Variovorax paradoxus B4: one gene and its partner. The protein of the gene in region 1 interacts with the protein of each later gene in a pairwise test. Links are inferred from orthologs where the notes say so. Each region holds a gene or a part of one and is shown in the gene's direction. Other genes may lie near its edges.

The links.
Region 2: the proteins of VAPA_RS25450 (region 1) and VAPA_RS02400 interact in binary tests that used the Escherichia coli proteins (3 or more experiments, as listed by UniProt). The link is inferred for Variovorax paradoxus B4 from one-to-one orthologs.

What each region holds. Positions count from the first base shown.
Region 1 is NC_022247.1:5,443,594-5,455,198, reverse strand. What follows is about bases 4,629-7,914. They hold VAPA_RS25450 (DUF4118 domain-containing protein), read left to right. Parts: upstream 4,629-4,954; coding sequence 4,955-7,714; downstream 7,715-7,914. Other genes in these bases: kdpE (two-component system response regulator KdpE), read left to right, coding at 7,719-7,914; kdpC (potassium-transporting ATPase subunit KdpC), read left to right, coding at 4,629-4,937. In the rest of the region: VAPA_RS25475 (helix-turn-helix transcriptional regulator), read right to left, coding at 1-28; VAPA_RS35455 (hypothetical protein), read left to right, coding at 205-330; kdpF (K(+)-transporting ATPase subunit F), read left to right, coding at 327-425; potassium-transporting ATPase subunit KdpA, read left to right, coding at 427-2,226; potassium-transporting ATPase subunit KdpB, read left to right, coding at 2,237-4,336; more of kdpC, read left to right, coding at 4,347-4,628; more of kdpE, read left to right, coding at 7,915-8,417; VAPA_RS25440 (zinc-binding dehydrogenase), read right to left, coding at 8,571-9,701; VAPA_RS25435 (tyrosine-protein phosphatase), read right to left, coding at 9,803-10,378; VAPA_RS25430 (hypothetical protein), read right to left, coding at 10,375-10,866; VAPA_RS25425 (MGDG synthase family glycosyltransferase), read right to left, coding at 10,863-11,605. UniProt on the Escherichia coli protein: Member of the two-component regulatory system KdpD/KdpE involved in the regulation of the kdp operon. KdpD may function as a membrane-associated protein kinase that phosphorylates KdpE in response to environmental signals.
Region 2 is NC_022247.1:514,915-526,100, forward strand. What follows is about bases 5,018-7,884. They hold VAPA_RS02400 (PTS sugar transporter subunit IIA), read left to right. Parts: upstream 5,018-6,150; coding sequence 6,151-6,618; downstream 6,619-7,884. Other genes in these bases: VAPA_RS02390 (ATP-dependent helicase), read left to right, coding at 5,018-5,322; hpf (ribosome hibernation-promoting factor, HPF/YfiA family), read left to right, coding at 5,639-5,968; hprK (HPr(Ser) kinase/phosphatase), read left to right, coding at 6,713-7,672; fur (ferric iron uptake transcriptional regulator), read right to left, coding at 7,677-7,884. Also shown: VAPA_RS02375 (ABC transporter substrate-binding protein), read left to right, coding at 1-1,198; VAPA_RS02380 (5'-methylthioadenosine/adenosylhomocysteine nucleosidase), read left to right, coding at 1,202-1,987; magnesium/cobalt transporter CorA, read right to left, coding at 1,980-2,966; more of VAPA_RS02390, read left to right, coding at 3,196-5,017; more of fur, read right to left, coding at 7,885-8,096; VAPA_RS02415 (outer membrane protein assembly factor BamE), read left to right, coding at 8,186-8,746; dapB (4-hydroxy-tetrahydrodipicolinate reductase), read left to right, coding at 8,892-9,692; VAPA_RS02425 (MotA/TolQ/ExbB proton channel family protein), read left to right, coding at 9,700-10,407; VAPA_RS02430 (ExbD/TolR family protein), read left to right, coding at 10,430-10,909; VAPA_RS02435 (DMT family transporter), read right to left, coding at 10,943-11,186. UniProt on the Escherichia coli protein: Seems to have a role in regulating nitrogen assimilation.

The sequences.
Region 1 (11,605 bases):
GCTTGGCGTCGAGCGGGCGCGTGGTCATCTTTCTTATTCAAAGAAGTTGCTTTGATTATCAAGCGGCGGCCGAGGTGTTGTCGAGCACTTTGAAAAGGAGGGGACGTCTTTACGGTTTCTTTATGCGCCCCCGCCGACTCTGTTCCCCGTTTTTACGGGCGCCTGCCGAGACTCGAGTCCTTGTTTTCGCTTGAGGAGTGATGAATGGACTTCGTCTGGATGGGCGCCTTGCTGGCGCTGTGGGCCGTGGTGGCGGCCATGGCCGTGGGGCTGGACCGGCTCGGCGCGCCGAAGAACGCGGCGGCATCGGCGCAAGGGGACGCATCGTGATCGGCCTCGAAGCGCTCTATGGCTTCGGTGCGCTGGTGGCCGTGGTCCTGTTCGCGTACCTCGTGTTCGCGCTGATCTGTGCCGAGGAGTTCTGAGATGACTTCCTCCGCCTGGGGCCTGTTGGCTCTTTTCCTGGTCGCACTGCTGGTGCTGGCCTGGCCTGTCGGCAGATTCCTTGCCGCGCTCTGCAGCGAGCGCGTGCCGCGCTGGATGCAGCGCGTCGAGGCACCGCTCTACAAGATCGCCGGCACCAAGCCTGAGCAATCGATGCACTGGCTGCGCTACGCGCTCGCGCTGCTGGCCTTCAATGCCGTGGGCGCTCTTTTCGTCTACACCCTGCAGCGCCTGCAGGGCTGGCTGCCGCTCAATCCCGCGGGCATGACGGCCGTGTCGTCTGACTCGGCCTTCAACACCGCGGTGAGCTTTGTATCGAACACCAACTGGCAGGGCTACGCCGGCGAGTCGACCATGAGCTATCTCACGCAGATGCTCGGTCTCGCGGTGCAGAACTTCTTGTCGGCCGCCACCGGCATCGCGGTGGCCTTCGCACTGGTGCGCGGCTTCGCGCGCCGCGGTGACGGCAAGGGCCTGGTCGGCAACTTCTGGGCCGACGTCACGCGCATCACGCTGTGGGTGCTGGTGCCGGTCGCGTTCGTGCTCGCGCTGTGCCTTGCGGGGCAGGGCGTGATCCAGAACTTCGACGCCTACAAGACCGTGGACACGATCGAGACCACCGCCTTCCAGCAACCGAAGCGCGGCGCCGACGGCCAGCCGCTGAAGGACGCCGCCGGTGCCCCGGTGCTGGAAGACGCCACCACCAGGACGCAGGCGCTGGCCATGGGCCCGGTCGCTTCGCAAGAGGCCATCAAGATGCTCGGCACCAACGGTGGCGGCTTCTTCAATGCCAACTCGGCGCACCCGTACGAGAATCCGACCGCGCTCAGCAACCTGCTGCAGATGCTTGCGATCTTCCTGATCCCGGCGGCGCTGTGCTTCACCTTCGGCCGCGTGGTCGGCGACATGCGCCAGGGCTGGGCCGTGCTTGCCGCGATGACGATCATGTTCGTCATCGCCGTGATCGTGATCACGCCCTCGGAGCAGGCGGGCAACCCGCTGCTCGGTTCGCTCGGTGTCGACCAGATGTCGAGCGCGCTGCAGAGCGGTGGCAACATGGAAGGCAAGGAAGTGCGCTTCGGCATCGATGCCTCTGCGCTTTTTGCCGCCATCACCACGGCCGCCTCGTGCGGTGCGGTGAACGTCATGCACGACTCGCTCACGCCGTTGGGCGGCATGGTGCCCATGGTGCTCATGCAGCTCGGCGAAGTGGTGTTCGGCGGCGTCGGCACCGGCCTCTACGGCATGCTGATCTTCGCGATGCTCGCGGTGTTCATCGCGGGCCTGATGATCGGGCGCACACCCGAGTACCTCGGCAAGAAGATCGAGGTGCGCGAGATGAAGCTGATCTCCATCGCGATCCTGGTCACGCCGATTCTCGTGCTGGCCGGCACCGCCGTGGCCGTGGTCGCAGGCGCCGGCAGGGCCGGCATCGCGAATCCCGGCGCGCATGGATTCTCGGAGATCCTCTACGCGCTGACCTCGGCCGCCAACAACAACGGCAGCGCCTTCGCGGGCCTCTCGGCCAACACACCCTTCTACAACGGGCTGCTAGGCTTCGCGATGTGGCTCGGCCGTTTCGGCGTGATCGTGCCGGTGCTGGCCATTGCCGGCGCGCTCGCGGCCAAGAAGCGCCTGCCCGTCACCGGCGGCACGCTGCCCACGCACGGCCCGCTGTTCGTCTCTTTGCTGATCGGCACCGTGCTGCTGGTCGGCCTGCTCAACTACGTGCCGGCGCTCGCCCTCGGGCCGATCGTCGAACACCTCGTGCTCTGGAAATAAGGAGCGCACCATGACTGCCAAAACCAAAACATCTCTTTCGCTGTTCGATGCAGCGCTGGTCAAGCCCGCCCTTTGGGGCGCCTTCGCCAAGCTGAACCCGCGCACGCAGTGGCGCAATCCGGTGATGTTCATCGTCTACATCGGGAGCATCCTCACGACGCTGCTCTGGGTGCACGCGCTGAGCTTCCCGGGCGACACCGGCATGAAGCCCGCCTTCGTGCTGGCCATCACCATCTGGCTGTGGTTCACCGTGCTGTTCGCCAACTTCGCGGAAGCCTTGGCCGAGGGCCGCAGCAAGGCGCAGGCCGCCTCGCTGCGCGGCCTGCGCAAGGACACCTGGGCCAAGAAGCTCAAGGAGCCCCATCACGGCGCGGCGTTCCTGCCGGAGCAGGCGCCCAACCTGCGCAAGGGCGATGTGGTGCTGGTGGAAACTGGCGATGTGATCCCGCTCGACGGCGAAGTGATCGAAGGCGTGGCCTCGGTCGACGAGAGCGCCATCACCGGCGAATCGGCGCCCGTGGTGCGCGAATCGGGTGGCGACTTCTCGGCCGTGACCGGCGGCACGCGCGTGCTGTCCGACTGGCTGGTGGTGCGCATCTCGGTGAACCCGGGCGAGTCGTTCCTCGACCGCATGATCGGCATGGTCGAGGCGGCCAAGCGCCACAAGACGCCCAACGAGATCGCGCTCACCATCCTGCTGGTCGCGCTCACCCTGGTGTTCCTGATGGTCACCGTCACGCTGCTGCCGTTCTCGGTGTTCAGCGTGGAAGCCGCGGGTGCGGGCACCGTGGTGTCGCTCACCGCATTGGTGGCGCTGCTGGTGTGTCTGATTCCCACCACCATCGGCGGCCTGCTCTCGGCGGTGGGCGTGGCCGGCATGAGCCGCATGATGCAGGCCAACGTGATCGCCACCTCGGGCCGCGCGGTGGAAGCCGCCGGCGACGTCGACGTGCTGCTGCTCGACAAGACCGGCACCATCACGCACGGCAACCGCCAGGCCAGCGCCTTCCTGCCCGCGCCCGGCGTGCCGAAGGGCCGCCTCGCGCGTGCCGCGATGCTCGCCTCGCTGGCCGACGAGACGCCCGAAGGCCGCAGCATCGTGGAGCTCGCGCGCCGCGACGGCCTGGAGGTTGCCGCCGTCGAAGGTGCCCGCTTCGTGCCCTTCACCGCGCAGACCCGCATGAGCGGCGTCGACCTGCCGGCCGCACCCAACAGCCTCGACACCGACGCCATCCTGCTGCGCAAGGGCGCGGTCGATGCGATCCGCCGGCATGTCGAATCGCTGGGCGGCAGCGTGCCCGCCGAGATGCTGCGCGCGTCCGAGGAAGCGGCGCGCCGCGGCAGCACGCCGCTGGCCGTGGCCGAGGGCAACCGCGTGCTCGGCGTGGTTGAGCTCAAGGACATCGTCAAGACCGGCATCAAGGAACGCTTCGCCGAGCTGCGCCGCATGGGCATCAAGACCGTGATGATCACCGGCGACAACAAGCTCACGGCCGCGGCCATTGCGGCCGAGGCCGGCGTCGACGACTTCCTGGCCGAAGCCACGCCCGAGGACAAGCTGGCGCTCATCCGCCAGTACCAGTCCGAAGGCCGCCTGGTCGCGATGACCGGCGACGGCACCAACGACGCGCCCGCCCTCGCGCAGGCCGATGTGGCCGTGGCCATGGGCAGCGGCACGCAGGCCGCGAAAGAGGCCGGCAACATGGTCGACCTGGACTCGAACCCGACCAAGCTGCTCGAGGTGGTGGAGACCGGCAAGGCGCTCTTGATGACGCGCGGCTCGCTCACCACCTTCTCGATCGCGAACGACGTGGCGAAATACTTCGCGATCATTCCGGCGATCTTCGTCTCGACCTATCCGCAGCTCGGCGCGCTCAACGTGATGCGGCTCGCGAGCCCGTCGTCGGCGATCCTGTCTGCCGTGATCTTCAACGCGCTGGTCATCGTGTTCCTGATTCCGCTCGCGCTCAAGGGCGTGCGCTACCGGCCGGTGGGTGCTGCCGCGCTGCTGCGCCGCAACCTGGCCATCTATGGCCTCGGCGGCCTGCTCGTTCCCTTCATCGGCATCAAGCTGATCGACTGGCTGCTGGTCGCAGTCCATCTGGTCTGAGGAGACTTCCATGAACAACAATGGCAACATCATTCGTCCCGCCCTCGTGCTCTTCGCGCTGCTGAGCGCGCTCACCGGCCTGGTCTATCCGCTGGCCGTCACCGGCGCCGCCAAGGCGCTGTTTCCGTCGCAGGCGGCCGGCAGCCTGGTCGTGCGCAACGGCACCACCGTGGGCTCCAGCCTCATCGGCCAGAACTTCAGCGATCCGAAGCACTTCTGGGGCCGGCCATCGGCCACCGCGCCGCAGCCCTACAACGCGAGCGCTTCGGGCGGTTCGAACCAGGGACCGCTCAACCCGGCACTGGCCGATGCGGTCAAGGCGCGCATCGAGGCGCTGCGCGCCGCCGACCCGGGCAATACCGCGGCTGTGCCGGTCGACCTGGTCACGGCCTCGGCCAGCGGGCTCGACCCCGACATCAGCCCCGCCGCCGCGCAGTATCAGGCGGCGCGCGTGGCGCGCGTGCGCGGCCTGCCGGTCGAGCAGGTGAAGGCGCTGGTCGCCAGCCACACGCAGGCGCCGCTCTGGGGTTTTCTGGGCGAGGCGCGGGTCAATGTGCTGGCGCTCAATCTCGCGCTCGATGAAGGCGCGCCGATGCGCTAACCTGCGCAGCCACCGCCATGCCCGACGCCCGCCCCGATCCCGACGCCCTGCTTGCGCAACTGCGCAGCGACGAGGCGCGCGCGCTGCGCGGCAAGCTGCGCATCTACTTCGGCGCCAGCGCCGGCGTCGGCAAGACCTGGGCCATGCTCAGCGCGGCGCAGCGCGAGCACGCGACGGGGCGCGACGTGCTCGTCGGCGTGGCCGAGACCCACGGCCGCAGCGAAACCGCGGCATTGCTCGCGGGGCTCGACGTGCTGCCGCTGCGCGAGCTGGACTATCGCGGCCGCAAGCGGGCCGAATTCGATCTCGACGCCGCCCTCGCGCGCAAGCCGGCGGTGCTGCTGGTCGACGAACTGGCGCACACCAATGCGCCCGGATCCCGTCATGCCAAGCGCTGGCAGGACGTGCAGGAGCTGCTGGCCGCGGGCATCGAGGTCTGGTCGGCGCTCAACGTGCAGCATCTGGAAAGCCTCAACGGCACCGTCGGCGCCATTACCGGCGTGCGCGTGAACGAGACCGTGCCCGACACCGTGCTCGACGAGGCCGACGAGGTGGTGCTGGTCGACGTCACGCCGGACGAGCTCGCGGCGCGGCTGGCTGCCGGCAAGGTCTACCTGCCCCAGCAGGCCGAGCGCGCGGCGCAGAACTTCTTCCGCAAGGGCAACCTGATCGCGCTGCGCGAGATTGCGCTGCGCCGCACCGCCGAGCACGTGGAAGACGACGTGCGCGGCTGGCGCGTCGAGCAGTCGGGCGCGGCCGGCCGCAATGGAAAGGATGGGCAGGGCGGCGGACTGCAGGCGTGGAACACCTCGGGCGCGATCCTCGCGTGCGTCGGGCCGCACGAGGGCGCCGCGCAGACGGTGCGCACCGCGGCGCGGCTTGCGGGCCAGCTTAACGTGCGCTGGCATGCGGCGTACGTCGAGACGCCGCGGCTGCAGCGGCTCGCCGCCGAGGAGCGCGACCGCATCCTCGCGGTGCTCAAGCTTGCCGAGGAACTGGGCGCGGCCACCGCGGTGCTCACCGGCTCCGACGTGGCGGAGCAACTGGCCGAACAAGCGCGGCGGCTCAACTGCGCAACGCTGGTGCTGGGGCGCCCGGAGCCGGCCACCGGCTGGCGCCGCTGGTGGCCCGCCACGCCGATGCCGCTGCCGCGCGCGCTGGCCCGGCGCGCGCCCGCGCTCGACATCATGGAAGTCGGGCGCGCCGACAGCTCGCGCCGCTTGTCGCGCGCTCCCATCGCCGGCACACGCGCCGACGACGACGACCACGAGAAGGCGCCCGTCCATTGGCCGGGCTACGCGTGGGCCACGGCCGCCAGCGTCGCGCTCACGCTGGTCTGCACGCCGCTGGCCCGCGTGCTGGAGCTGTCCAACATCGTGATGCTGTTCATGCTGGGCGTGGTTGGCGTGGCCATGCGCTTCGGCCGCGGGCCCTCGGCGCTCGCAGCGCTGCTCAACGTGGCGGCGTTCGACTATTTCTTCGTGCCGCCGCGGCTGTCGTTCGCGGTCAGCGACGTGCAGTACGTGCTGACCTTCGCGATCATGCTCGGCGTGGGACTGCTCGTGGGCCAGCTGATGGCGGGGTTGCGCTTTGCGGCCGGCGTGTCGACCAGCCGCGAGCGGCGGGCACGCTCGCTGTTCGAGCTCACGCGCGAACTCTCGGCCGCGCTGGAGAGCACGCAGGTGGTGGCACTGGGCGCCGCCGCGGTGCAGGGGCACTTCGGCGGCCATGCGCTGGTGCTGGTCACCGATGCGGCCGACCAGCTCGTGCTGCCGAAGAGCCCGCCGGAGGGCTTCGATGCGCAGGTGGCCGACTGGGCCTTCCGCCACGGCCAGCCCGCCGGCCTCGCCACCGCCACGCTGGCGGCGCAGCCCTGGCACTACGTGCCGCTGCAGGCGCCGATGCGCGTGCGCGGCGTGCTCGCGCTGTCGCCGGCGCAGCCGCGCTGGCTGCTGATTCCGGAGCAGGCGCAGCAGCTCGATACGCTGGCGCGGCAGATCGCGATTGCGCTGGAGCGCGTGCACTATGTGGAGGTGGCGCAGCAGGCGGTGGTCGAGATGGAGTCGGAGCGCCTGCGCAACGCGCTGCTCGGCGCCATTTCGCACGACGTTCGCACGCCGCTCACCGCATTGATCGCGCTGGCCGAATCATTGCAGACGCTGCCGCCCGAAGCGCACGCCGAGGCGGCGCGCGCCATCGTGGCGCAGGCGCATGAGCTGCACGCGCTGGTCAACAACCTGCTCGACATGGCACGGCTCGAAAGCGGCATTGCGGGCGGCGCGGTGAACCTGCGGCGCGACTGGCAATCGGTGGAAGAGGTGGTCGGCTCGGCCATCCGCGCGGCGCGCCCCGCGCTCGGCAATACCATGGTGCAGACCGCGCTCGAGCCCGGGCTTCCGCTGGTCGAATTCGATGCCGTGCTGATCGAGCGCGTGCTGGTCAACCTGATCGAGAACGCCACCAAGTACGGCGCGCCGCCCATCGTGGTCGGCGCGCGGGCCGAGACCGGCACGCTGGTGCTTACGGTGCGCGACCACGGCCCGGGCCTGCCCGCCGCGCTCCTGGGCCGCGAGCAGAAGCTGTTCGACAAGTTCACCCGCGGCGAAACCGAGTCGGCCACGCCGGGCGTGGGCCTGGGCCTGGCGATCTGCCGGGCCGTGGTGAGCGCGCATGGCGGCGAGATTGCCGCGGCCAATGCGCAGGGCGGCGGTGCAGAATTCACGGTCACCCTGCCGCGCCGGGAGCCACCGGAACCGGCCGAAGAAGCACAACTCTGAACCCATGCCATCGCCCACCGCCATCGTGATCGAGGACGAGCCGCAGATCCGGCGCTTCGTGCGCGGCGCGCTCGAGGCCGAGGGCTGGCTGGTGCACGAGGCCGGCACGCTGCGCGATGGCCTTGCGGCGGCTGGCACGCGCCAGCCCGACCTGCTGGTGCTCGACCTCGGCCTGCCCGACGGCGATGGCGTGTCGCTGATCCGCGATGTGCGGGGCTGGTCGGCCGTGCCGATCATCGTGCTGTCGGCGCGCAGCGACGAGGCCGACAAGATCGCCGCGCTCGATGCCGGCGCCGACGACTACCTGACCAAGCCCTTCGGCACCGGCGAACTGCTGGCGCGCGTGCGCGCCAACCTGCGCCGCCCGCGCGCAGCGGGTGGTGGCAACGACGAGCCCGCGGACGCCCTGTTCCGTTTCGGCGAGGTCGAGCTGGACCGCGCCGCGCGCATCGTGCGCCGCGCCGGCGCGGAGGTGCATCTCACGCCGACCGAGTACCGATTGCTTTCAGTGCTCGTCGCCAACGCCGGCCGCGTGCTCACGCAGCGCCAGCTGCTGCGCGAGGTGTGGGGCCCGTCGCACACGGACCAGAGTCACTATCTGCGCATCTACATGGGGCATCTGCGGCAGAAGCTGGAAGCCGATCCGGCGCAGCCGCGGCATCTGCTGACGGAAACGGCCGTGGGGTATCGGCTGGTGGTTTAGCTGGCGGGCGCCGCGCTTTGTCGGGGGCACAGAGCCCTCACTCCAGCCCTCTCCCGGAGGGAGAGGGGACAAGACCGAATGCACGGCGTCGGGCTGTGTGTTTCTCCCTCTCCCTCTCCCTCCGGGAGAGGGCTGGGGTGAGGGCAGCGGCATTCACGCCGCGACGCCCTTGTTGGGGTTGAGCAAGAACTTCTCGCCAGTCGCCTGCTTCCCATACACGCCGATCGCATCGAGCTGCAGCGCTTCGAACAAGGAAACCTCCCGCGTGTAGTGGCTCGCAAACGTGGTCTTCAATTCAGCCACGACCCGCGCCCGCAGCCGCTGCACGCCTTCATCCCCGAGCTTCTGCAGGAACGGAAACAGCAGCCACCCGCCCATGCCCCACGCCATGCCGAAGTTGCGAACGAACTCCGTCGGCGAGCGGTCGAGGCCGCCGTAGATGTAGACCTGCTTGTGCGTGGTCGAGCCGTAGCGGCTGTATTCCTTGGCGGTGCGGTTCAGCGCCGCTTCCATGCAGCCGAGGATCTGTCCCGCGAGCTTGCCGCCGCCCGTGGCATCGAAGGCCAGCGTGGCGCCGGTCTCGACCAAGGCCTGCGTCAGGTCTTCGAGGAAGGTGGGCGAGCTCGTGCTGCACACGTACTTCGCGCCGATGCCGCGCAGCAGCGCCTCCTGCTCGGGCTTGCGCACGATGTTGACCAGCGCAATGCCGTCCTTCTGGCAGATCTTGTTGAGCATCTGGCCCAGGTTGGATGCGGCGGCCGTGTGCACCAGCGCCTTGTGTCCTTCGCGCCGCATCGTCTCGACCATGCCCAGCGAAGTGAGCGGGTTCACGAAGCACGATGCGCCTTCGGCCGGCGCCGTGCCCGCTGGCAGTTCCAGGCACTGGGCCGCGGCCACAGCGCGGTACTGCGAATACATCGCGCCGCCGATCGCGGCCACCGTCTTGCCCAGCAGCGCCTGCGCCGCGGGCGACGAACCGGCCTTGACCACCACGCCGGCACCTTCGTTGCCGACCGGCATCGACTGGTCCAACCGCCCGGCCATGGCCGGCATGGCGCGCTCGGGCACCGTGGCCGTCACGATGGGCCGCTCGGGCGTGCCGGAGACCTTGGCGGTGCCGATGTCGGCCGCGCCGAACAGCAGGCCCAGGTCCGACGGATTCATTGGCGACGCTTCGACGCGGATCACGACTTCGTGTGCCTGCGGTTCAGGAATCGGCTCGTCGTGCAGCGAGAGTTCGAGTTCGCCGTTCGCGCGGATGAGGGAGCGCAGTTGCAGTGCCATGGATGAGCCCCTTGTGGCCTCGTGAAAGAGGCGAGTTCGAAGGTGGCCCAGGGCCACGGGGCGGCCAGTATAGGAGCGGTGCGCGAAAGCTGCAGACGCCTTCAGGACACCGCAGGAATCACCGGCGCATGGGCCAGCGCATGGCCCATCTTCTTCGGGTCGAGGCGGTCGATGTAGCGCGGAATGTTGCGCCACAGCGTGTGGTAGCCGTAGCCGCCGCGGAACATCTCGAGGCGCGCGCTCTCCTTGTCCCGGCCCTGCACCGCCATGCGGTAGGCCGCCGCGACCACGCCGGTGCGGTCGGCGCCGTGCATGCAGTGGATCAGCACCGGCCCCTGCTTCTCGGCCTCGCGGATGGCCACCAGCGCGCGCAGCACCTTGGCGTCGTCGATCGACCAGGTGTTGATCGGCACGCGCACCAGGCGGATGCCGCTGCCCGCGAACACCTTCCGGTCGTCGTTGAAGGAGCGCAGGCTCACGATGGTGCGGATGCCCAGCGCCTTCAGCGCCGCCACGTTGGCGACGCGCGGCTGCGCGCTGCGGTACAGCGTGGGCGTGATGCGGTGCAGGTTCTCGACCCCGAGCGTGTCGAGCGGATCGGCCCAGTGCCCGGGGCGCGGCGCGGCGTGCGCCGCGGCGTCGCTGCTGTTCCTGCGCTTGTGGCTTCTCGCGCTCATTTCGCGCGCCGCCAGTGCCGCGTCACCAGGATCAGCAGGGCCACCGCCAGGCCGCCCCAGTAGTCGACCGGCGCGCCCCAGATCCAGTGCTTGTGCCAGAACGCATCCACCGCATTGAAGCGCGCCCAGCCGAACGCCGGGTTGATGATGAACCACAGGAAGTCTTCGCAGACCCAGAACACGATCAGGCCCGCCACGGCCAGCCCCGCGTCGCGCCACGTCCAGCGCCCGTTGAAGGCCAGCGGCGCGAAGAACACCAGCACCATGAAGGTGAAGACCCAGGCGTGGTAGCCCGTCATGGCGCGCCCGCCCCAGAAGATGTCGAGCCAGATGCTGTTCTCGATGCGCCAGGTGGGCAGCGAGGTGGCCCAGCCGGCGCCGCCTTCGATCTGGATCTCGGCGTTGGCAAAGAAGAAGGCCATCACCGCCACCCATGCCAGGTAGCCGAGCGTGCGGGCCACGCCCGTCTTTTCCACAGCGCCCGTCATGCGGCTTCGCCCAGCACGTGGCGCAGCACCGCGGCCGCCGCGCGCGGCTTGCCGAGCACGCGGCTGCGCTCGGCCATGGCCGCCAGCTTGGCGGGGTCGGCCATCAGCCGCGCCACCTTGTAGTCGAGACCGATGGTGTCGTAGGCGAGCCAGCCCGCGCCCTCTTCCATCAGGAAGCCGGCGTTGTGCTCTTCCTGCCCCGGAATCGGCGAGATCAGCAGCATCGGCTTGCCGAGCGCGAGGCACTCCGACACGGTGAGCCCGCCGGGCTTGGTCACGACGAGGTCGGCCGCGGCCATGAGCTTGTGCATCTCGTTCGTGAAGCCGATGGCGACCACGCGCCCCGGGTGGCGGGCGGCCAGGGCCTGGAGCCTGCCGAGGGCCTCGGCGTTGCGGCCGGCCACGGCAATCACCTGGAAGCCGCTGTCGCCGCCGAGCGAAAGCACGCGCTCGACCATGCTCGCCAGATCCCCGACGCCCGCGCCGCCCGAGGCCATCAGCAGCACGGGCCGCGCGGGGTCGAGGCCGAGCGCCGTGGCGCAGGCATTGCGCGCGAGCGCCGGCGCGTCGGGTTCGGAGAAAGCGGGCATCACCGGAATGCCCGTCACGTGGATGCGCTCCGCGGGAATGCCGCGCGCTTGCAGCCTGAAGGCCACTTCTTCCGTCGCGGCCAGGTAGCCCGCCATGCCCGGCACCAGCCACATGTTGTGCAGGTCGTAGTCGGTGATCTGCAGCCACA
Region 2 (11,186 bases), 4.9 Mb from region 1 along the record:
CCATTCCTACTTCAACGACATGGGCATGCCCAAGCTCCTGAAGTCGGTGGACCGCATCGACGACCTGACCGTGGAGATCACGCTCAACCAGGCCGAGGCGCCGTTTCTTGCCAACCTCGCGATGCAGTACGCGGGCATCCAGTCGAAGGAATACGCGATTGCGATGCTGAAGGCCGGCACGCCTGAGAAGGTCGACCAGGACCCGATCGGCACCGGCCCCTTCTACCTCGTGCAGTACCAGAAGGACGCGGTCATCCGCTTCAAGGCCTTCCCGCAGTACTGGGGCGGCAAGGCGAAGATCGACGACCTGGTGTTCGCGATCACGCCCGACGCCTCGGTGCGCTGGGCCAAGCTGCAGAAGGGCGAATGCCACGTCATGCCGTACCCGAACCCGGCCGACCTCGACGCGATACGCAAGGATCCGAACGTGCAGGTGCTCGAGCAGCCCGGCCTCAACGTCGGCTACCTTTCGTACAACACCACGAAGAAGCCCTTCGACGACGTGCGCGTGCGCAAGGCCATCAACATGGCGATCAACAAGAAGGCGATCATCGACGGCGTGTACCTGTCGACCGGCGTGGCCGCGAAGAACCCCATTCCGCCGACCATGTGGTCCTACAACGATGCGGTCAAGGACGATCCGTACGATCCCGAAGCCGCCAAGAAGCTGCTGGCGCAGGCCGGCTTTCCCGATGGTTTCTCGACCGACCTGTGGGCCATGCCGGTGCAGCGGCCCTACAACCCGAACGCCAAGCGCATCGCCGAGCTGATGCAGGCCGATCTCGCCAAGATCAACGTCAAGGCCGAGATCAAGAGCTTCGAGTGGGGCGAGTACCGCAAGCGCCTGCAGGCCGGCGAGCACCAGATGGGCATGCTGGGCTGGACCGGCGACAACGGCGACCCCGACAATTTCCTCTACACGCTGCTGGGCTGCGCCTCGGCCAAGTCGGCCAGCGGCAGCAACATCTCGAAGTTCTGCTACCAGCCGTACGAAGACCTCGTGCTGAAGGCCAAGAGCGCGACCAGGCAGGCCGACCGCGACGCGCTCTACAAGAAGGCGCAAGTCATCTTCAAGGAACAGGCGCCGTGGTTCACCATCGCGCATGCGGTGCAGCTGAAGCCGGTGCGCAAGGAGGTGGTCGACTTCAAGCTCAGCCCCTTCGGCCGCCACACTTTCTACGGCGTGGACATCAAGTAACCGATGAGCGCACCGGTCGCCATCGTCGCTGCCATGCACGAAGAGCTGAGCGCGCTCCTCGCGCAGATGCCGGACGAGCAGCGCGTGCGCGCCGCGGGGCGCGACTTCTGGGTCGGCCACCTGCACGGCCAGCCGGTGGTGGCCGTGCTGTCGCGCATCGGCAAGGTCGCGGCGGCGGTGACGGCCACGGTGCTGCTCGAGCGCTTCGGCGTGCGGGCGATCGTGTTCACGGGCGTCGCCGGCGGGCTCGCGCCGGGCGTGAACGTCGGCGACGTGGTGGTCGCAACGCAGCTGCTGCAGCACGACCTCGATGCCTCGCCGATCTTTCCGAAGTACGAGGTGCCGCTCATGGGCCTTTCGCGCTTCGCGGCCGATGCCGCAGTCAGCGATGCGCTGGCGGCCGTGGCCGAAGAGACGCTGCGCGATCCGGTGGCGTTGCTGGGGCAGGAGGCCGTCGATGAGTTCGGCCTCCGGTCGCCGAAGGTGCACCGGGGCTTGCTGGTGAGCGGCGATCGCTTCGTCTCGACGGCGGCCGAAAGCGATGCGTTGCGGCGCAACCTGCCCGATGCGCTTGCGGTCGAGATGGAAGGCGCGGCGGTGGCGCAGGTGTGCCACGACTACGGCGTGCCCTTTGCGGCGATGCGGACCATCTCGGACCGGGCCGACGACGCCGCGCATGGCGACTTCGCACGCTTCGTCGCCGAAGTGGCGAGCCGCTACAGCCTTGCGCTGGCGAGCGCGTGGCTGGCCACGCTGCCTTCTTGCCGCGAAACGCCCGCCGCTACTTGAGCCAGCCGCGCCGGCGGAAGTACCACATCGGCACCAGCGCGCTCGCCGCCATCAGCGCCAGCGCATATGGATAGCCCAGCGACCAGTCGAGCTCGGGCATGAGCTTGAAGTTCATGCCGTAGATGCTCGCGATCAGCGTGGGCGGCAGCAGCGCCACGCTGGCCACCGAGAAGATCTTGATGGTCTTGTTCTGGTTGATGTTGATGAAACCGACGGTCGCATCCATCAGGAAGTTGATCTTGTCGAACAGGAAGGCCGTGTGGTTGTCCAGCGATTCGATGTCGCGCAGGATCTGCCGCGCCTCCTCGAACTGCTCGGCGTTGAGCATGCGGCTGCGCATCATGAAGCTCACCGCGCGGCGCGTGTCCATCACGTTGCGCCGGATGCGGCCGTTCAAGTCTTCCTGGCGCGCGATCGCCGCCAGCACCTCGCCGGCCAGCTCGTCGCTGACGTTGCCTTCGAGCACCTTCTTGCCCGCGACCTCGAGTTCGTCGTAGATGTTCTCGAGCGTGTCGGCCGAGTATTCGGCGTCGGCGTCGAACAGCTTGAGCAGCACTTCCTTCGCGTCTTCGATGAGGCCGGGGGCGCGGCGCGCACGCATGCGCAGCAGCCGGAACACGGGCACGTCCTCGTCATGGATGGAGAACAGCACGCCGCGGCTGCGAAGCTCGGTGTTGTGCTGGTTCAGGATGAACGCAACGCGCACCGACCGCGGGTCTTCGTCGTCGTCGATCAGGAAGTCGGAGCGGATGTGCAGTTCGCCGTTGTCTTCCTCGTAGAAGCGGGCCGACTCCTCGATGTCCTCGTCCATCGCGTCTTCGGGAATCGAAAGGCCGTAGTACTGCTTGATCCAGCGCTTTTCCTCGAGCGTGGGCGATTCGAGGTCGACCCAGATCGGCTGGAACTTGGAAAGCTCCTCGAGCGCCTCGATCTCTTCCTGGACAAGGCGGCCGTTGGCGAGCGTAAAGATATTGAGCATGGGCTCACTCCCGTGAAATGGCTGAGGCGATGGGGCGAGGGGAGGGGTGCTTTCAATCCCCGGGCCCTGATGTCAGCGATCGAGGGGCGTCAGGACGCGGGAGTTGAAAGCTGCCGAGACGGTGCGGTTTCCATGATGCGGTCTCCAGTTGCAGCGAGGGGCGATTATGTCATCGGCCATGTGACGGCAAGGCCGCCGATCTGGATGGACATACAGTAAAGTTGCGGCCATGCAGACCGCTGCGCTCCCCGCTTTTCCCGCCGTCGGCACCCCCGGCACCGCCCAGGCCGAGCGCCTGGCCGCGGCACTTTCGGCGCTCAACGACGAGCAGCGCGCCGCCGTCGAGCACGGCGTCGGCACGCTGGTCGGGCGCGACGAGCGGCCGCTGCTGGTGATCGCCGGCGCGGGCTCCGGCAAGACCAGCACGCTGGCGCACCGGGTGGCGCACCTCATTGCCGGCGGCGTCGATCCGCAGCGCCTGCTGCTCTTGACCTTCTCGCGCCGCGCGGCGCAGGAAATGGAGCGCCGCGCGGGCCAGGTGCTGGCGCGCGTGCTCGGGCTCAAATCCGAAAAGCCGCCCGCGCTGCCGTGGGCCGGCACTTTCCATGGCATCGGCGCACGCCTGCTGCGCGAATACGCCGCGCACATCGGCCTGAACGACCACTTCACGATCCACGACCGCGGGGACGCCGAGGACCTGATGGGCCTGGTGCGCCACGAGCTCGGCCTGTCGTCGAGCGTGAACCGCTTTCCGCGCAAGGGCACCTGCCTTTCGATCTATTCGCGATGCGTCAACACGCGCGCGCCGCTGGCCGATGTGCTCGCCGAGGCCTTTCCGTGGTGCGCCGAGTGGGAAGCCGAACTCAAGCGCCTGTTCGGCGCCTATGTCGAGGCCAAGCAGCAGCAGAACGTGCTCGACTACGACGACCTGCTGCTCTATTGGGCCGGCATGGCGGCCGAGCCCGCGCTGGCGGCGCTGGTCGGCGCGCGCTTCGACCACGTCCTGGTCGACGAGTACCAGGACACCAACCTGCTGCAGGCCTCGATCCTGCGGGCGCTCAAGCCCGATGGCCGCGGCGTGACGGTGGTGGGCGACGACGCGCAGTCGATCTACTCGTTTCGCGGCGCAACGGTGCGTAACATCCTCGACTTTTCGTCGCAGTTCTCGCAGGCCGCGCGCGTGGTCACGCTGGAGCGCAACTACCGCTCGACCCAGCCCATTCTCGATGTCTCGAACCGGGTCATTGCGCAGGCCGCCGAGCGGCATGCCAAGACGCTCTGGACCGACAAGCCCTCCGCGGGCCGGCCGCAGCTGGTGCTGGTGCCCGACGAGGCGCAGCAGGCCGTCTGGGTGGCCGACAAGGTGCTGGCGCACCGCGAGGGCGGCCTGGCGCTCAAGTCGCAGGCGGTGCTGTTTCGCGCCGCCACGCACAGTGCGCCGCTCGAGCTGGAACTGGCGCGCCGCAACATTCCGTTCGTGAAGTACGGCGGCCTCAAGTTTCTCGAGGCCTCGCATGTGAAGGACCTGCTCGCGGTGCTGCGCTTCGCCGAGAACCCGCGCGGGCGCATGGCGGGATTCCGCGTCACGCAGCTCATCCCGGGCATCGGGCCCGCCACGGGCGCGCGGCTGCTCGATGCCATGGACCAGGCCGCCGATCCGGTGGCGGCGGTGCGCGGGTTCGTGCCGCCACCCGCCGCGCGCGCGGAGTGGGCGGTGTTTGCCGAAGCCTATGCCGCGCTGTGCGCGCCATCGCTGCCGTGGCCGGCCGATGTGGAACTGGCGGTGCGCTGGTATTTGCCGCACCTCGACCGGCTCTACGACGACCCCTCCGGCGTGCGGCGCGGCGACGTCGAGCAATTGACGCGGCTGGCGTCGGGCTATGCCTCGCGCGAGCGCTTCCTGACGGAACTCACGCTCGATCCGCCCGAAGCCACCAGCGACAGGCCGGGCCCGCCCTCGCTCGACGAGGACTACCTGATCCTGTCCACCATCCACTCGGCCAAGGGGCAGGAGTGGAATTCGGTGCACGTGCTCAACGTGGTCGACGGCTGCCTGCCGGCCGACGTGGCGCAGAGCGCGCATGAGCTCGAGGAGGAGCGGCGGCTGCTCTACGTGGCAATGACACGGGCGCGCGACCACCTGCATCTTCTGGTGCCGCAGCGCTTCTACGTGACGCAGCAGGCCGTGCGCGGCGACCGGCACCTGTATGCCAACCGCACGCGCTTCATTTCCGAACGGGATCTCGCGGGCTTCGAGCAGCAGACCTGGCCGCCACCGCCGGAGCGGCCGCCCGCGGTGCCGCCGCCGGCCGCGGTGATCGACCTGCGCAACCGCATGCGCGCCGCCTGGAGCTGAACCGGCAGGCCCTTTGCCTGGCAGGGTCACCGGTGGTGACGCACTGAAACACTTGCTGCCCAAGTGCCGCATCGGCGTGGCCAGCATGCGCGGGCAGCTATGGAATCCCTAGCGGATTGGAGCATGGCCCGCATGCGCCCGCCACCCGGAGAAGCCAGCTATTGCAATACCGTGACAGCTTGGGCATAGTGAATCGACCGTCCCTTCTTTTCTCTTCTTTCCCTCTTTTCTCCCCAACCCCACACCTGTTTCGCCGGCCACGCTCCATCCCGGAGCGGGGCCATTTTCCCAACCGTCAATTCTCAGGAGGTCATTCATGAATTTGACGATCAGCGGTCATCACCTCGACGTCACCCCTGCCTTGCGCACCTACGTCACGAGCAAGCTGGACCGGATCACACGGCACTTCGACCAGGTGGTCGATGTGAAGGTGCTCCTCACGGTGGAAAAGCAGAAGGAAAAGGAACGCCGCCAAAGGGCGGAGTGCAACATTCACGTCAAGGGTAACGACATGTTCGCGGAGTCGAGCCACGCTGATCTCTACGCTGCGGTCGATGAACTGGTCGACAAACTCGACCGCCAGGTGGTGCGCCACAAGGACCGCCTGCAGGACCACCATCACGCTGCGGCCAAGCGCGTGATGTAGACCACGGGCAAGGGCTGCGGCCCCTGCGACAAGCCGCCTCCGGGCGGCTTTTTGCTGCCTGTTTTTTCATCATCGCCCGCAGGCCCGGCGAGGCCTTCCGGCAACATGTAGCCAAAAAGTAAGTAACGGGAGTGGGGGTTTTTACCAAGCGGGTGCATAATCGCCCCCGCCCTGCCCCCACCATGAATCGCCTCGCGTCCATCCTGCCGCCCGCTCAAGTGCTTGTGAGCGTTGACGCTACCAGCAAGAAACGTGCTTTCGAAGAAGCCGGCTTGCTGTTCGAGAGCCTTCACGGCCTCGGCCGCGCCCTGATCACCGACAGCCTGTTTGCGCGCGAACGGCTCGGCTCCACCGGGCTCGGGCACGGGGTGGCCATTCCGCATGGCCGCATCAAGGGCCTCAAGGCTCCCATGGCCGCGGTCTTCCAGCTGGCGAATCCGATCGGTTTCGACGCGCCGGACGAGCAGCCCGTCGGGCTCCTGATCTTCCTGCTGGTGCCCGAGGCGGCCACCCAGAAGCACCTTGAAATCCTCTCCGAGATCGCCGAGCTGCTGAGCGACGCCAACCTGCGCGAGCTGATCAAGTCGAGCACCGACGCGGCCGAACTGCACGGACTCATTGCCGGCTGGCAGTCGACGCAAGTCGCCTGAGGTGCCCGCTCCCGGGCTCCCGCGGCCCCGCAGGGCCGGTTCCGCGGTATTCTGGCCGGCCTCCAACTAGGCGCTGAGCGCCATCTCCCTACGCATGAAGCCGACCGTCATCAGTGCCGACGCCATGTTCGAGGAATTCCGCGGGTCGCTCCGCTGGGAATGGCTCGCCGGGCTCGGTGCTTCAGAGCGCCAGTTCGATCCTGAAGTCATCAGCCGCGCCCAGTCGGCGGCGGACCTGGTCGGCTACCTCAATTACATCCATCCGTACCGCGTTCAGATCCTGGGCGCGCGCGAAGTGGCCTACCTGACGCGCGGCAGCCAGGAAGACTGCGCCCGGCGCATTGCCCGCATCGTCACCCTGGAGCCGCCCATGCTGGTGCTGGCCGACGGCCAGGCCGCGCCGGACGAGCTGCTATCGATTTGCGAGCGCGCCCAGCTGCCGCTGTTCGCCACCCGCGAGTCGTCGGCCTTCGTGATCGACCTGCTGCGGGCCTACCTGTCCAAGCATTTCGCGGAACGCACCTCGATGCACGGGGTGTTCATGGACATCCTGGGCATGGGGGTCATGATCACCGGCGAATCGGGGCTCGGGAAGAGCGAGCTCGGGCTGGAACTGATTTCGCGCGGCAACGGCCTGGTGGCCGACGACGCGGTCGACCTTTTCCGCATCAACCAGAACACCATCGAGGGCCGCTGTCCCGACCTGCTGCTCAACCTGCTGGAGGTGCGCGGCATCGGCTTGCTGGACATCCGCGCGATCTTCGGCGAGACGGCGGTGCGGCGGAAGATGCGGCTCAAGCTCATCGTGCACCTGGTGCGCCGCGACAGCTTCGAGCGCGACTACGAGCGCATGCCCTCGGCGCCGCTCACGCAGGACGTGCTGGGCATTCCGGTGCGCAAGGTCATCATCCAGGTGGTGGCCGGGCGCAACATCGCCGTGCTGGTGGAAGCCGCCGTGCGCAATTCGATCCTGCAGCTGCGCGGCATCGACACCTATGCCGATTTCGTGGCGCGCCACCACAAGGCGATGGAAAACGGGCGCGACGGGGACTGACGGGTTACCTTTTACCGACGCAGTCGCCGCACAGGCCGTAGAGCGACATCGCGTGGTCCTGCAGGATCCAGCCCTTGTCCTTTGAAATCATCTGCTGGCGGCGCTCGATCTCGGCGTCGTAGAACTCCTCGACCTTGCCGCACGAGGTGCAGATCAGGTGGTCGTGGTGCGTGCCCTCGTTCAGTTCGTAGACCGCCTTGCCGCTTTCGAAATGGCTGCGCTCGAGGATGCCGGCCTGCTCGAACTGGGTCAGCACGCGGTAGACGGTGGCCAGGCCGATGTCGGAGTGCTCGTTCAGGAGCACGCGAAAAACGTCCTCGGCCGTCATGTGGCGCTGGCTGCCGGTCTGGAAGATCTCGAGGATCTTCAGGCGTGGCAGGGTGGCCTTGAGGCCGGTGTTCTTGAGTTCGTCGATGTTGGCCATGATGGTTCCTGCGCCCTGGGCTGCAGACGGGCCCAAAAGGGCCAGCCGCTACAATGGCCGATCATATCGCTACCCCCCTTTTTCCTCCCATGCCTGCCATTCTCCAACGCCGTCCCTGGCTGCTGGCTGCGGCCGTCGCCGCGACGTTCTGCCTCGGCGCCTGCAGCGGCTTCAGCGATCGCACGCGTGGTGCGCTGACGGCCATCACGCCCTACAAGGTCGAAGTGGTCCAGGGCAATTTCGTGTCGAAGGAACAGGTCGAGGCGCTCAAGCCTGGCATGTCGCGCCAGCAGGTGCGTGAAATCCTCGGCACGTCGCTGCTGACCGACGTCTTCCACAAGGATCGCTGGGACTACGTCTTCACGATCAGGCGCCAGGGCGTCGATCCCCAGGAACGCCGCCTGACCGTCTTCTTCAACGGCGAACTGCTCGAGCGCTTCGAGGGCGACCCGATGCCCAGCGAAGAAGAATTCGTTGCCACGCTCGACACCCGCAAGAAGAGCGGCAAGGTGCCGCCGCTCGAGGCGTCGGAAGAAGAACTCAAGAAATTCGCCCCCAAGGAAGACGGCAAGAAGGCCGATGCCACCACCACGGCAACCGGCCAGCCGCCGCTTCCTGCCGCGTATCCCCCGCTCGAAGCTGCGCGCTGAGCACGCGCCAAACACAGGGCGAGGGCGGGCGCACCCGCCGGGTCAGGCGGGGCGTGCCGGTTTCCATGCCAACTTCCAAGGCTGAATCCGCGTGACTGAATCCATTTCCACTTCTTCGTCCCTTTCCGAGTCTTCCACGCCCCCCCTGCGGCGCATCGCGATCGCAGGCGCTTCGGGCCGCATGGGCCGCATGCTGGTCGAGGCGGTGCGCGAGGCGCAGGATTGCCGGCTGGCCGGCGCACTCGACATGGCGGGCAGCAACGCCGTCGGCGCCGATGCGGCCGCCTTTCTCGGGTTCACGAGTGGCGTGCCGATCGTGGCCGACCTGCGCAACGGCCTGCAGGACGCGCAGGTGCTCATCGACTTCACCCGCCCCGAAGGAACGCTCGCGCACCTGGCGGTCTGCCGCGAACTCGGCGTGCAGGCCGTGATCGGCACCACCGGCTTCAGCGATGCGCAGAAGGCCGAGATCGCCGAGATCGCCAAGGACATCGCGATCATGGTCTCGCCCAACATGAGCGTGGGCGTCAACGTCACCTTCAAGCTGCTCGAAATGGCGGCCAAGGCGCTCTCGACGGGCTACGACATCGAGATCATCGAGGCGCACCACCGCCACAAGGTCGATGCGCCCTCGGGCACCGCGCTCAAGATGGGCGAGGTCATTGCCGAGGCGCTGGGCCGCGACCTGAAGGAATGCGCCGTCTACGGCCGCGAAGGCATCACCGGCGAGCGCGACCCGTCGACCATCGGCTTTGCCGCCATCCGCGGCGGCGACATCGTGGGCGACCACACCGTGCTGTTCGCGGGCACCGGCGAGCGCATCGAGATCACCCACAAGTCGGCCAGCCGCGTCACCTACGCGCAGGGCGCCCTGCGCGCCGTGCGCTTCCTGGCCGGCCAGAAGGCAGGCCTGTTCGACATGTTCGACGTGCTGGGCCTGCGCTGAAAGAACGATGAGCGTCCTCGAATTGCTGACCCACGGCGACGGCGTGAGCCGCTCGGTGGCGGCGCTGCTGCTCGCCATGTCGATCTCGAGCTGGGTGGTGATTCTCTGGAAAGCCTGGCTGCTGCGCGGCGGCACGCGCGACGTGCTGCGCAGCATCGCCGCATTCTGGCAATCGGCCACGCTCGCCGATGCGCAGCAGCGGCTCCAGGCCTTCGACCGCGCCGCCCTGGTGGGGCCGGCGGTGAGCGCCATCAGGAATGCGGCAGCAGCAGATGCAGGCGATGCAACGCTCGGCGCGACCACCGGCGACCGCAACCAGCGGCTCACGCGGGCGCTGCGCGGCGCGCTGCATGGCGCGCTGCGGCGCCTGCAGTCCGGCCAGATCCTGCTGGCCACGGTCGGTGCCACGGCGCCCTTCGTGGGCCTGCTCGGCACCGTGTGGGGCATCTACGGCGCGCTGTCGGGCATTGCCGGCCAGACGGGCGGCTTCACGATCGACAAGGTGGCCGGCCCGGTGGGCGAGGCGCTGGTGATGACGGCTTTCGGCCTGGCCGTGGCCATTCCGGCCGTGCTGGCCTACAACGTGTTCGGCCGCGTCATCGGCCGCATCGAAGCCGAGCTCGAGGGATTTGCGCACGACCTGCTCGGCAGCTTCGGCAGCGCCCCGGTACCCGCCGCGCCGCCGCCCGCGCGGCCCATGCCGGTGTCGGCCTAGCCCCGGCGGAGCACAGGAACATATGGCCTTCGGTCGCACCTCCCTGGGCAGCAGTGCCGCTGGCGGCGGGCGCGCGACGGGAGCCGGCGGACAGCGGCCGCTGTCCGACATCAACGTCACGCCGCTGGTCGACGTGATGCTGGTGCTGCTGGTGATCTTCATCATCACCGCGCCGCTGATGGCGAGTTCGATCAAGCTCGACCTGCCGCAGACCGATGCCGGCCAGCCCAACGACACGCCCAAGTTCGTGAGCGTGTCGGTCGATGCCTCGGGCAAGACCTTCTTCAACGACCAGGCGGTGACGGACGAGGAACTGGCCGCCCGGCTGCAGAAGGCCGCCGCCGACAGCAAGGACACCGAAGTGCAGCTGCGCGCCGACCAGACCGTGCCCTACGGCAAGCTGGTGGCGCTGATGGGCATCGCGAACAAGGCGGGCCTGAACCGCATCGGGTTCGTGACCGAGGCGCCCGCGCAAGGCCAGCCGCCGCCGGCCCCGCGCTGACGCCCAGGACGCCGGACGACCGGTCCGGTCGGCTCAATCGGGCGCCGATGGCGCGCGTTTCTTCAGGCCCGGCAGCGTCCAGCCCAGTGTCATGCCCGCGGCCGCCAGCAGGATCGCGGCAGCGCCCAGAAGCTGTGCGGGATGCAGCCGCTGGCCGAAAGCCAGGTAGTCCACGCCGATCGCCACCACCGGATAGATGAAGGACAGCGCGCCCGCCATGTGCGTCGGGAGCTTCTGGATCGCGCCGTAGAGCAGCGTGAAAACCAGCCCCGTGTAG